Regions from separate parts of the Thalassotalea hakodatensis genome, predicted to be linked through region 1. Evidence: predicted binding sites of a transcription regulator. Region 1 holds the regulator's gene; the other holds the start of a gene.
The links. The regulator NrdR, encoded in region 1, represses ribonucleotide reductase genes. The targets are predictions, from matches to a motif close to AAACACNANATNTNGTGTTT.
Positions count from the first base shown of each region.

Region 1 (4,436 bases):
TCTAAATTTACCTGTTGGTTCACTTTATAATGAGCAAATCCGGTACGTGAGAGTGTTTCTGTAGAGACATCGGCACTAAAACTTGTGCTATCAAAAGCAATCACAGTTAGACAAATACCATTGGTTGCTATTGAGTCGCCAAGCTTTACATCTGACATATCTAATACGCCTGTCGCGATAACAATTCGAGCACCATGCGACCCTACTTGTATTTGCTTGATCGTGCCGACAGCTTCAATAATTCCAGTAAACATGCTAGTTCTCTACTTTTACCTTGTCATGAGTAAAGTGTGCAACAATCTTTATATCGCCACCTACTCGAGTAACATCTTGAATGTGTAATGATTTTGCTTGTGTTAACCTATCAATATGAGAAAAATTCACCAAACCTTTCCCAGCATGGCCAAGTAACTTGGGCGCTTGATATAGAATTAATTCATCAACTAAGTTTTGTTCAATGAATGCGCCCGCTAATTCCATACCCGACTCGATTAACACGTCATTTAAGCCTTTATCCGCTAATACTTTCAACGCTGCGGTTAAATCAATATAGTGACCACATTGTGATTGCTTAACACAAATATGTTCTACGAAATGTGGCCATTGATGCGTATTTTCAAGTCGAGCCGTTAATATCAACACGGGTGATGTAGTTTCAAAAAGTGCAAGATCTGGGGTTAAGCGGTTTTGCGAGTCGATGACCACGCGAACAGGTTGTCGAACTTCTTGTTCTGCATAATGTTGTTTAATATCGCCCAGTTCTGACCAACGTACGGTCATGCGTGCGTTATCATGCAAGATAGAATCGGCACCACTAATTACCGCACAACTTTGTGCTCTAAGCTGTTGTACATCGCAGCGAGCTTCACGAGAGGTGATCCATTTACTTTCACCCGAAGACATCGCTGTTTTCCCATCTAAACTGGCTGCAAGCTTACAACGAACATAAGGCTTTTGTTGAGTCATCAACGCAATAAAGCCCACGTTAAGTGCTTGAGCATCAGCTTCAAGTAACCCAGAAGCTGTTTCAATGCCTGCTTGCGTTAACATTGATAAACCATTACCAGATACTTGTGGGTTTGGATCAACCATAGCAGCAATTACTTTGACAACACCAGCGTCTATTAACCCCTTAGCACAAGGTGGTGTTTTACCGTAATGTGAGCAAGGCTCTAAAGTAACATACGCTGTTGCGCCTTTTGCCTGTTCTTCGGCCTGCGCCAATGCGTTAACTTCAGCATGTGCAGAACCTGCTTGTTGATGCCAACCTTCACCAACCACCTTGCCATCTTTCACCAACACACAACCTACGCGTGGATTAGGTGAAACGGTATATAACCCTTTTTTAGCAAGTGCTATCGCTCTTGCCATGTAACGGTGATCATCAAGGGTAAAAGTGTTACAGCTCATCTTAGTTATCACCACCTAACCGAGCAATTTCTTCGCCAAATTCGCGAATATCTTCAAAAGAACGGTACACAGATGCAAAGCGAACATAAGCAACCTTATCAAGCTTTTTCAACTGCTCCATAATTAGATTACCCAACATTTCACTTGAAACTTCACGTTCACCCGTTGCGCGAAGTTTGGATTTTAGTCGATTAATTGCTTTTTCAGTTTGTTCGACACTGACAGGACGCTTTTCTAAAGCACGCATTAAACCAGAGCGGAGCTTTTCCTCATGATACGGCTCTCTTGAACCATCTCGCTTGATTATACGAGGCATAACAAGTTCAGCCATTTCAAACGTAGTAAAGCGTTCTAAGCAAGCAATACATTCTCTACGTCGCCTGATTTGGTGGCCATCTGCCACTAGACGAGAATCTATCACTTTAGTTTCAGTCGCCGTACAAAATGGGCAATACATGCCTGTTCCTACTATTTACAAAGATGAGGTTATTTTAAAGGAATTTATGCGTGAAGTAACTGACAAATACTAAAAAGCCCAAAGTTTCCTTTGGGCTTTAATCTACTTAGGCGTACAGAGTTTTATCTGTCCACCGATCTTAAACAGAGGTTAGCTAGGCATAAACCGGCAAACGAGCACAAAGCTCTTTCACTTTTTCCTGTACCGTAGTTATCGTTGCTTCATTATTGATATCATCAAGAATGTCACAGATCCAGCCTGTTAATGCTTTAGTTTCTTCTACACCAAAGCCACGACGAGTAATTGCCGGTGTGCCTAAGCGTAAGCCTGAAGTAACAAAAGGAGAACGTGGATCATTGGGTACCGAGTTTTTATTCACAGTAATGTGTGCACGACCTAACGCCGCATCAGCATCTTTACCGGTGATATCTTTATCAATTAAATCTAATAATAATAAATGGTTTTCAGTACCATTCGAAACAACTTTGTAACCGCGTTCCTGTAACACTGCTACCATCGCTTTAGCGTTATCAAGCACTTGTTGTTGATACACTTTAAATTCAGGCTCTAATGCTTCTTTAAAGGCAACTGCTTTAGCTGCAATAACATGCATTAATGGGCCACCTTGACCACCAGGAAATACGGCTGAATTTAATTTCTTATAAATAGCTTCGTCGCCACAACCAGCAACAATTAAACCACCGCGAGGACCAGCCAATGTTTTATGCGTTGTCGTTGTTACAACGTGAGCATGTGGAACAGGGTTTGGATAAAGGCCTGCAGCCACTAAGCCTGCAACGTGCGCCATATCAACCATAAAGTAAGCACCGATGCTATCAGCGATTTTACGCATACGCGCCCAATCAACCACTCCAGAGAATGCAGAAAAACCTCCGATGATCATTTCCGGCTTATGTTCTTGTGCTAAACGTTCCATTTCGGCGTAGTCAATATCACCGGTTTCAGGGTCTAAACCATATTGAATCGCTTCATAAGATTTACCAGAAAAGTTTACGTGTGCACCATGTGTTAAATGACCACCATGCGCCAAGCTCATACCAAGAACTTTCCCGCCAGGCGTTACAAGTGCTTGAAATACAGCAGCATTTGCTTGAGAGCCAGCGTGCGGTTGCACATTGGCATAATCAGCACCAAATAATGCTTTCGCACGTTCAATAGCAAGTGCTTCAGCTTTATCTACAAATTCACAGCCACCGTAGTAACGTTTACCCGGGTAGCCTTCAGCATATTTATTAGTTAACTGAGAACCTTGTGCCTCAAGTACACGAGGGCTACAGTAGTTTTCAGAAGCAATGAGTTCGATGTGCTCTTCTTGACGAGTCGTTTCGTCAGTCATTGATTGCCATAGTTCAGCATCAAAGTCAGCAATATTCATATCACGAGTAAGCATGTTTTTACCTCAAGTTCTCAGCATCATGGCCTTGCACTATACGAGGCATTTGCTGGAGGGTTGTCTAAATTAATTGCCGCATATTTTGCCTGAATCAGGCGCTAAAGTATACGCAAAAACCCGATGCAGTTATTTCATTTTTTAATGAAATATATCGATTGCTCTTTGTGCTATATGCGGTAAAAGTTTTCTTTTGCGAGATCATATTCGCTATTGAAGTAATATATCGAATAAAAAACCAAAGAACAACATATTAAATTCAGGATTAAAGAATTAAAACCGAATTTAATATGGCCTAACCAACAAAAGCGGTTAATTATTCTTTGTTTTGGCAATCATTGCTTTAAGCTCTTTTTGGCGTTTTAGTCCAAACCAATGAGTAATAGCAAACATAAGAATTATAAGTATATTAATAGTAATTAAACCGTTCGTTGCCGGTTTTTCCGCATTAATTGCCGTTTCATAAACAAAAAAGTTAGCTAATAGCCCAAAGGGTATACAAGACCACTTCGTTAAACGAATATAGCTTAATGAGGACTCAATACCTTTTATCGCATTATTAATCGCATTTTCTGGGCTATCATTGATTTGTTGCCAGGCTGTTTGTCTGATCTTATATTCGTAATAACAGAAAACAACCGAAAGTACGAAGCTGCCCCACATGTAACTCAGAAATGATCTTTCCCAAGAGTCTTCAATCAATGTGCCATACATTGCGCCAAATAAAAGCCCTATGGTTGCAACCACATTTCCCCAGAATAAGCATTTCGCTTTACGTGTTCTTCGTTTTGTTTCTTTAAGTAGCTTTTTAATATCAGCTTTTTCTGTTGGTTGCTGCTGCCAATCTTTCGCCAATTCCTGCCATTGTTCATCAATAAATGAAGTGTCAGTATCGTTATCTTGATTCATGTTGTTATCAGGTTCATTGTTATTTGCAGTCATTATGAGTGTGCTCCGAGTATCTTACTCAATGATGCTTTAGCGCGTTGTAGCCTAACTCCCACTAAATTTGTACTAACAGATAGTACGTCTGCAATCTCTTGGTAACTCATCCCTTCTAAAGCAAGCGTTATTACCTGCTGTTGATCCAATTTTAATTGACGAATAGCCTGCGCTAATTTTTGCTGACGCTGTTGTTGATCTAAAGACTGAAAGGGT
Region 1 covers NZ_AP027365.1:3,485,155-3,489,590, forward strand. The annotation lists gene QUE72_RS15430 (riboflavin synthase) at 1-254, opposite strand, end outside; gene ribD (bifunctional diaminohydroxyphosphoribosylaminopyrimidine deaminase/5-amino-6-(5-phosphoribosylamino)uracil reductase RibD) at 256-1,410, opposite strand; gene nrdR (transcriptional regulator NrdR) at 1,412-1,867, opposite strand; gene glyA (serine hydroxymethyltransferase) at 2,022-3,278, opposite strand; gene QUE72_RS15450 (hypothetical protein) at 3,591-4,220, opposite strand; gene QUE72_RS15455 (RNA polymerase sigma factor) at 4,220-4,436, opposite strand, start outside.

Region 2 (4,436 bases), 1.1 Mb from region 1:
GTGGCGTACTCAGGTACAACTTGTTTTAAAATGCCGTCTTTACTTGCTTTAATACTGATCAAACCTCGCGGTGGTTCAATGCCATTAGTCGCATTAGATATTTGAGAGGATGTTTCAGAAGGCATTAAGGCTGATAACGTTGAGTTTCTCACACCATATTGCTTAATGTTCTCACGTAGCGTTTCCCAGTCTAGCTGTAACGGCTCATTGGTGATTTTATCGATCTCTTTTTTGTAAGTGTCAATGGGCAAAATGCCTTGAGATAAGCGTGTTTCATTAAACTTAGGACAAGCACCTTGCTCTTTTGCAAGCTTATTCGATGCTTGCAATAAATAAAATTGAATCGCTTCAAAAGTACGGTGAGTTAGGTTATTTGCACTGCCATTTGAATAGTACACGCCATTTTTAGCGAGATAATAAGCATAGTTAATGACACCTATACCAAGTGTTCTTCGACCCATGGTTGCATTGTATGCAGCTGGAACAGGATAATCTTGGTAATCTAATAAGCTGTCTAATGCTCGTACTGCTAAATCAGCAAGTTCTTCTAGCTCATCTAAACTATCAATAGCACCTAAATTAAATGCTGATAACGTACATAATGCAATTTCACCTTCAGGATCATTAATATCCTTTAAAGGTTTCGTGGGTAAGGCAATTTCAAGACACAAGTTACTCTGGCGAATAGGTGCTTGGCTTGGTTCAAACGGGCTGTGTGTATTACAGTGATCCACATTTTGTAAATAGATACGGCCGGTACTTGCACGTTCTTGAGCAAATAAGCTAAACAGTTCAATGGCTTGAATACGTTTTTTGCGAATTGACTCATCTGCTTCATATTTTACATATAACGCTTCAAATTCATCTTGATCTGCGAAAAAGGCATCGTACAAACCAGGTACGTCGCTTGGACTAAACAACGTAATGTGTTCACCCTTTATTAAACGTTGGTACATCAATTTGTTGAATTGAACACCGTAGTCAAGATGACGCACGCGGTTCTCATCAACACCACGGTTATTTTTTAATACCAGTAAACTTTCAACTTCTAAGTGCCATAAAGGATAAAATAGCGTAGCTGCTCCGCCGCGAACGCCGCCTTGTGAACAGCTTTTTACGGCTGTTTGAAAGTGTTTGTAAAACGGTATACAACCTGTATGGAATGCTTCACCGTTTCTTATTGCGCTACCTAGTGCTCTAATATTGCCAGCATTAATACCAATACCTGCGCGTTGTGATACATATTTCACAATGGCACTAGAAGAGGCATTTATAGAATCTAAGCTATCATCGCATTCAATCAATACACATGAAGAAAACTGACGAGTAGGTGTACGTACACCAGCCATTATTGGGGTAGGTAATGAAATTTTAAAGGTAGAAATGGCGTTGTAAAAGCCTTCTATGTAACTCAGTCTTGTTTCGGCAGGGTATTTTGCAAATAAACATGCGGCCACTAATACATATAAGAATTGTGCACTTTCGTAAATTTCTCCGGTAACGCGATTCTGTACTAAATACTTACCTTCAAGTTGTTTAACAGCAGCGTAACTAAAGTTTAAATCACGACGATGATCAATGAATTGCTCCATTGCTTCGAATTCTTCTGGGGTATAATCAGCTAATATGTGTTGATCATAACGACCAGACTCAACAAGTTTCACCACATGTTCGTATAATTTTGGTGGCTCAAATTGCCCATAGGCTTTTTTACGTAAATGGAAGATAGCTAACCGAGCGGCCAAATATTGGTAATCGGGTGTTTCTTCAGAAATTAAATCTGCGGCAGATTTTATGATGGTTTCATGAATATCTTCCGTTTTAATACCATCATAAAATTGGATATGAGATTTCAGTTCGACCTGTGAAACAGAGACATTTTCTAAATTCTCAGCAGCCCAGGCAATTACCTTGTGAATTTTCTCTAAATCGATGGGTTCTTTCTTACCGTTGCGCTTGGTGACAAAAAGGTTGTTGTTCATGAAAAACCTGTATATGTGTTTTGTTTTTTTAATTTTTTAGACTGTAAGCTCACAACGGTGCATCAAAATACTCAATACACAATATCTAGGGGGTGAGCACTAAACTAATCACAAGATAATGAGGTTTGAGCTTCATTGCAAGCATAAAAAAAACATAAATTTACTTGATAAATTTTGACAAATTCTTTTGTTAGTAACAACTAACTTAGTAAGAGTAATTGATTTGCTTTTTTGTAAAAGGCAATCTTTATTTTTGTTTTTTTTATCCAATAGATTTATTTTAGGTTTTATAGTTATTCCCATATTACAAAAAGTAATATAGAAATAACTTATCAATAAAAACAATTAGTTACATTAGTTGTTTTTTTCTTGAACAGGTTGTCTGTTATATAATCGATAATAATTTTTCAGGGGATGCGCTAATGTATTTAGCTTGCCAAGTAGCAAGGTTATCTTGTTCTTTTATATACCCCCATTGAGCAATTGCTGTTGACATGTTTGCAGCGTTGCCTGCTTGAATATCTCTTAATGCATCACCAACGTACAAACATTGTTCAGGTGCAACACCTATATGCTCTGCAGCGTGTAATAGTGGCAATGGATGAGGCTTTCGTTCCGCAAGGCTATCACCGCCTATCATGACTTTACTGTGTGTAAATTCTGTAAAGTTAGGTAACAATAGTGTGGTTAAGTATTCTGGCTTATTGGTAACGATTCCCCACGGAATATCACGCTCATTAAGCGCTTGAAGTAACTCTGGTACCTCAGGGTACAAACATGTTTCAGCGGCTAAATTTTCTTCATAATAATCTAAGAACATACGACGAAGGGCTGGCTGATCATATTCAGTGATTTTATCTGCAAACCCTAATGCAAGTAGACCTTGAGCACCATCAGAAGCAACGGGTCTAAATACCTGCTTTTCTACTGTGGGTAAGTCAAATTGTGATAACACATAATTTAATGCCGCGCCTAAATCATTCGCGGTGTCTAATAACGTACCATCTAAATCAAAAAGTACGCCTTGGTATTTATTGTTTTTCATTCACTCACCTTTTGACAGCATAGAATGTAGTTTACGTCTAATGAATCAATTAATTTATGATTTTCAGTGATAGGGTTGTAATGGATACCTGCAGCATCGAGGCATGTTAACTCATGTGATTCAGCCCAATCAATTAATGTCGAAGGACGAATAAATTTGTCATGCTCATGTGTGCCATCAGGGACTATTTTTAATATTTTTTCAGCCGCTAAAATGGCTAATAAATAAGCTTTTGTTGTTTTGTTTAACGTTGAAAAGAAAACAAAACCCTTTGGTTTAACCATTTTTGCACAGGCGGCAATGACAGAAGCCGGATCAGGCACATGCTCTAACATTTCCATGCAAGTCACAATATCATATTGTGCTGTATGTTTAGCGGCGTGCTCTTCTGCAGTACTTTTTAAATATTCGACATTAATACCTGATTCAAGTGCATGCAACTTTGCAACATTAAGAGGTTCATCGCCCATATCAATACCTGTTACGTTTGCGCCTAACTTTGCTAGGCTTTCCGCTAAAATTCCGCCGCCACAGCCGACATCGATCACCTTTTTATCGAATAGGTTTTGCGCATGCTGAATGATAAATTGACGTCTAATGGGATTTATTTGATGTAACGGCTTGAAGTCACCTTCGAGATCCCACCAAAATTGCGCAACCTTTTCAAATTTGGCTATTTCATCTTGGTTTACATTAATAGAGTTGGTCATAGTGTCGTTTTTTTATTTACAATTGCTGACTATGTTAAACCATACCAGATAAAAGCGGCAGTAAAAATTCACCATACTAAGTTGACCTAATAATGCATTAATTATAATTTAGTACATATGTATAATTATTAGGTGCTATCATGAAATCGTTAACTACGCAGCTTTCAACGTATAAAAGTGTGCATTTAAATCACAAAAATATATGGACACATGTGGTAGGCATTCCATTGATCATTTGGGCTGCAGCATTAATGTTATCTTCTATAGAGTTTACGGTAACGTTTACCGGTACAGATATTAAGGTAAACCTGTTAACAATTATTTCATTAATGATCTTGGGGTATTATTTTATCTTGTCACCGACATTAGCTTTGGTGGCTTTTTTGTTATTCGGGTCGCTTATTTATAGTGCTCTTGCTCTTTCGTCGATGGATCATAAGTGGTTTGTAGCAATTGGTGCTTTTGCTATCGGTTGGATATTTCAATTTATTGGTCATGGGTATGAGAAGGCAAAGCCTGCATTTGTTGATGACTTAAATCAGTTGTTAATTGGCCCACTCTTTTTACTGGCTGAACTTTGTTTTGCGTGTGGAAAACTGTCTGATTTAAACAAAGAAGTGACACGTTTGGCGATTGAAAAGCGACAAGTTTTCGAGAAAGATAAAATACCCGGTTAGGGTTTAGTTGCTTCAGGCTATT
Region 2 covers NZ_AP027365.1:2,338,271-2,342,706, reverse strand. The annotation lists gene nrdA (class 1a ribonucleoside-diphosphate reductase subunit alpha) at 1-1,982, opposite strand, end outside; gene QUE72_RS10230 (HAD family hydrolase) at 2,368-3,027, opposite strand; gene ubiG (bifunctional 2-polyprenyl-6-hydroxyphenol methylase/3-demethylubiquinol 3-O-methyltransferase UbiG) at 3,024-3,737, opposite strand; gene QUE72_RS10220 (Mpo1 family 2-hydroxy fatty acid dioxygenase) at 3,878-4,414, shown strand.
Region 2: the regulator NrdR is predicted to act here: its motif matches at 2,057-2,076, upstream of nrdA (class 1a ribonucleoside-diphosphate reductase subunit alpha).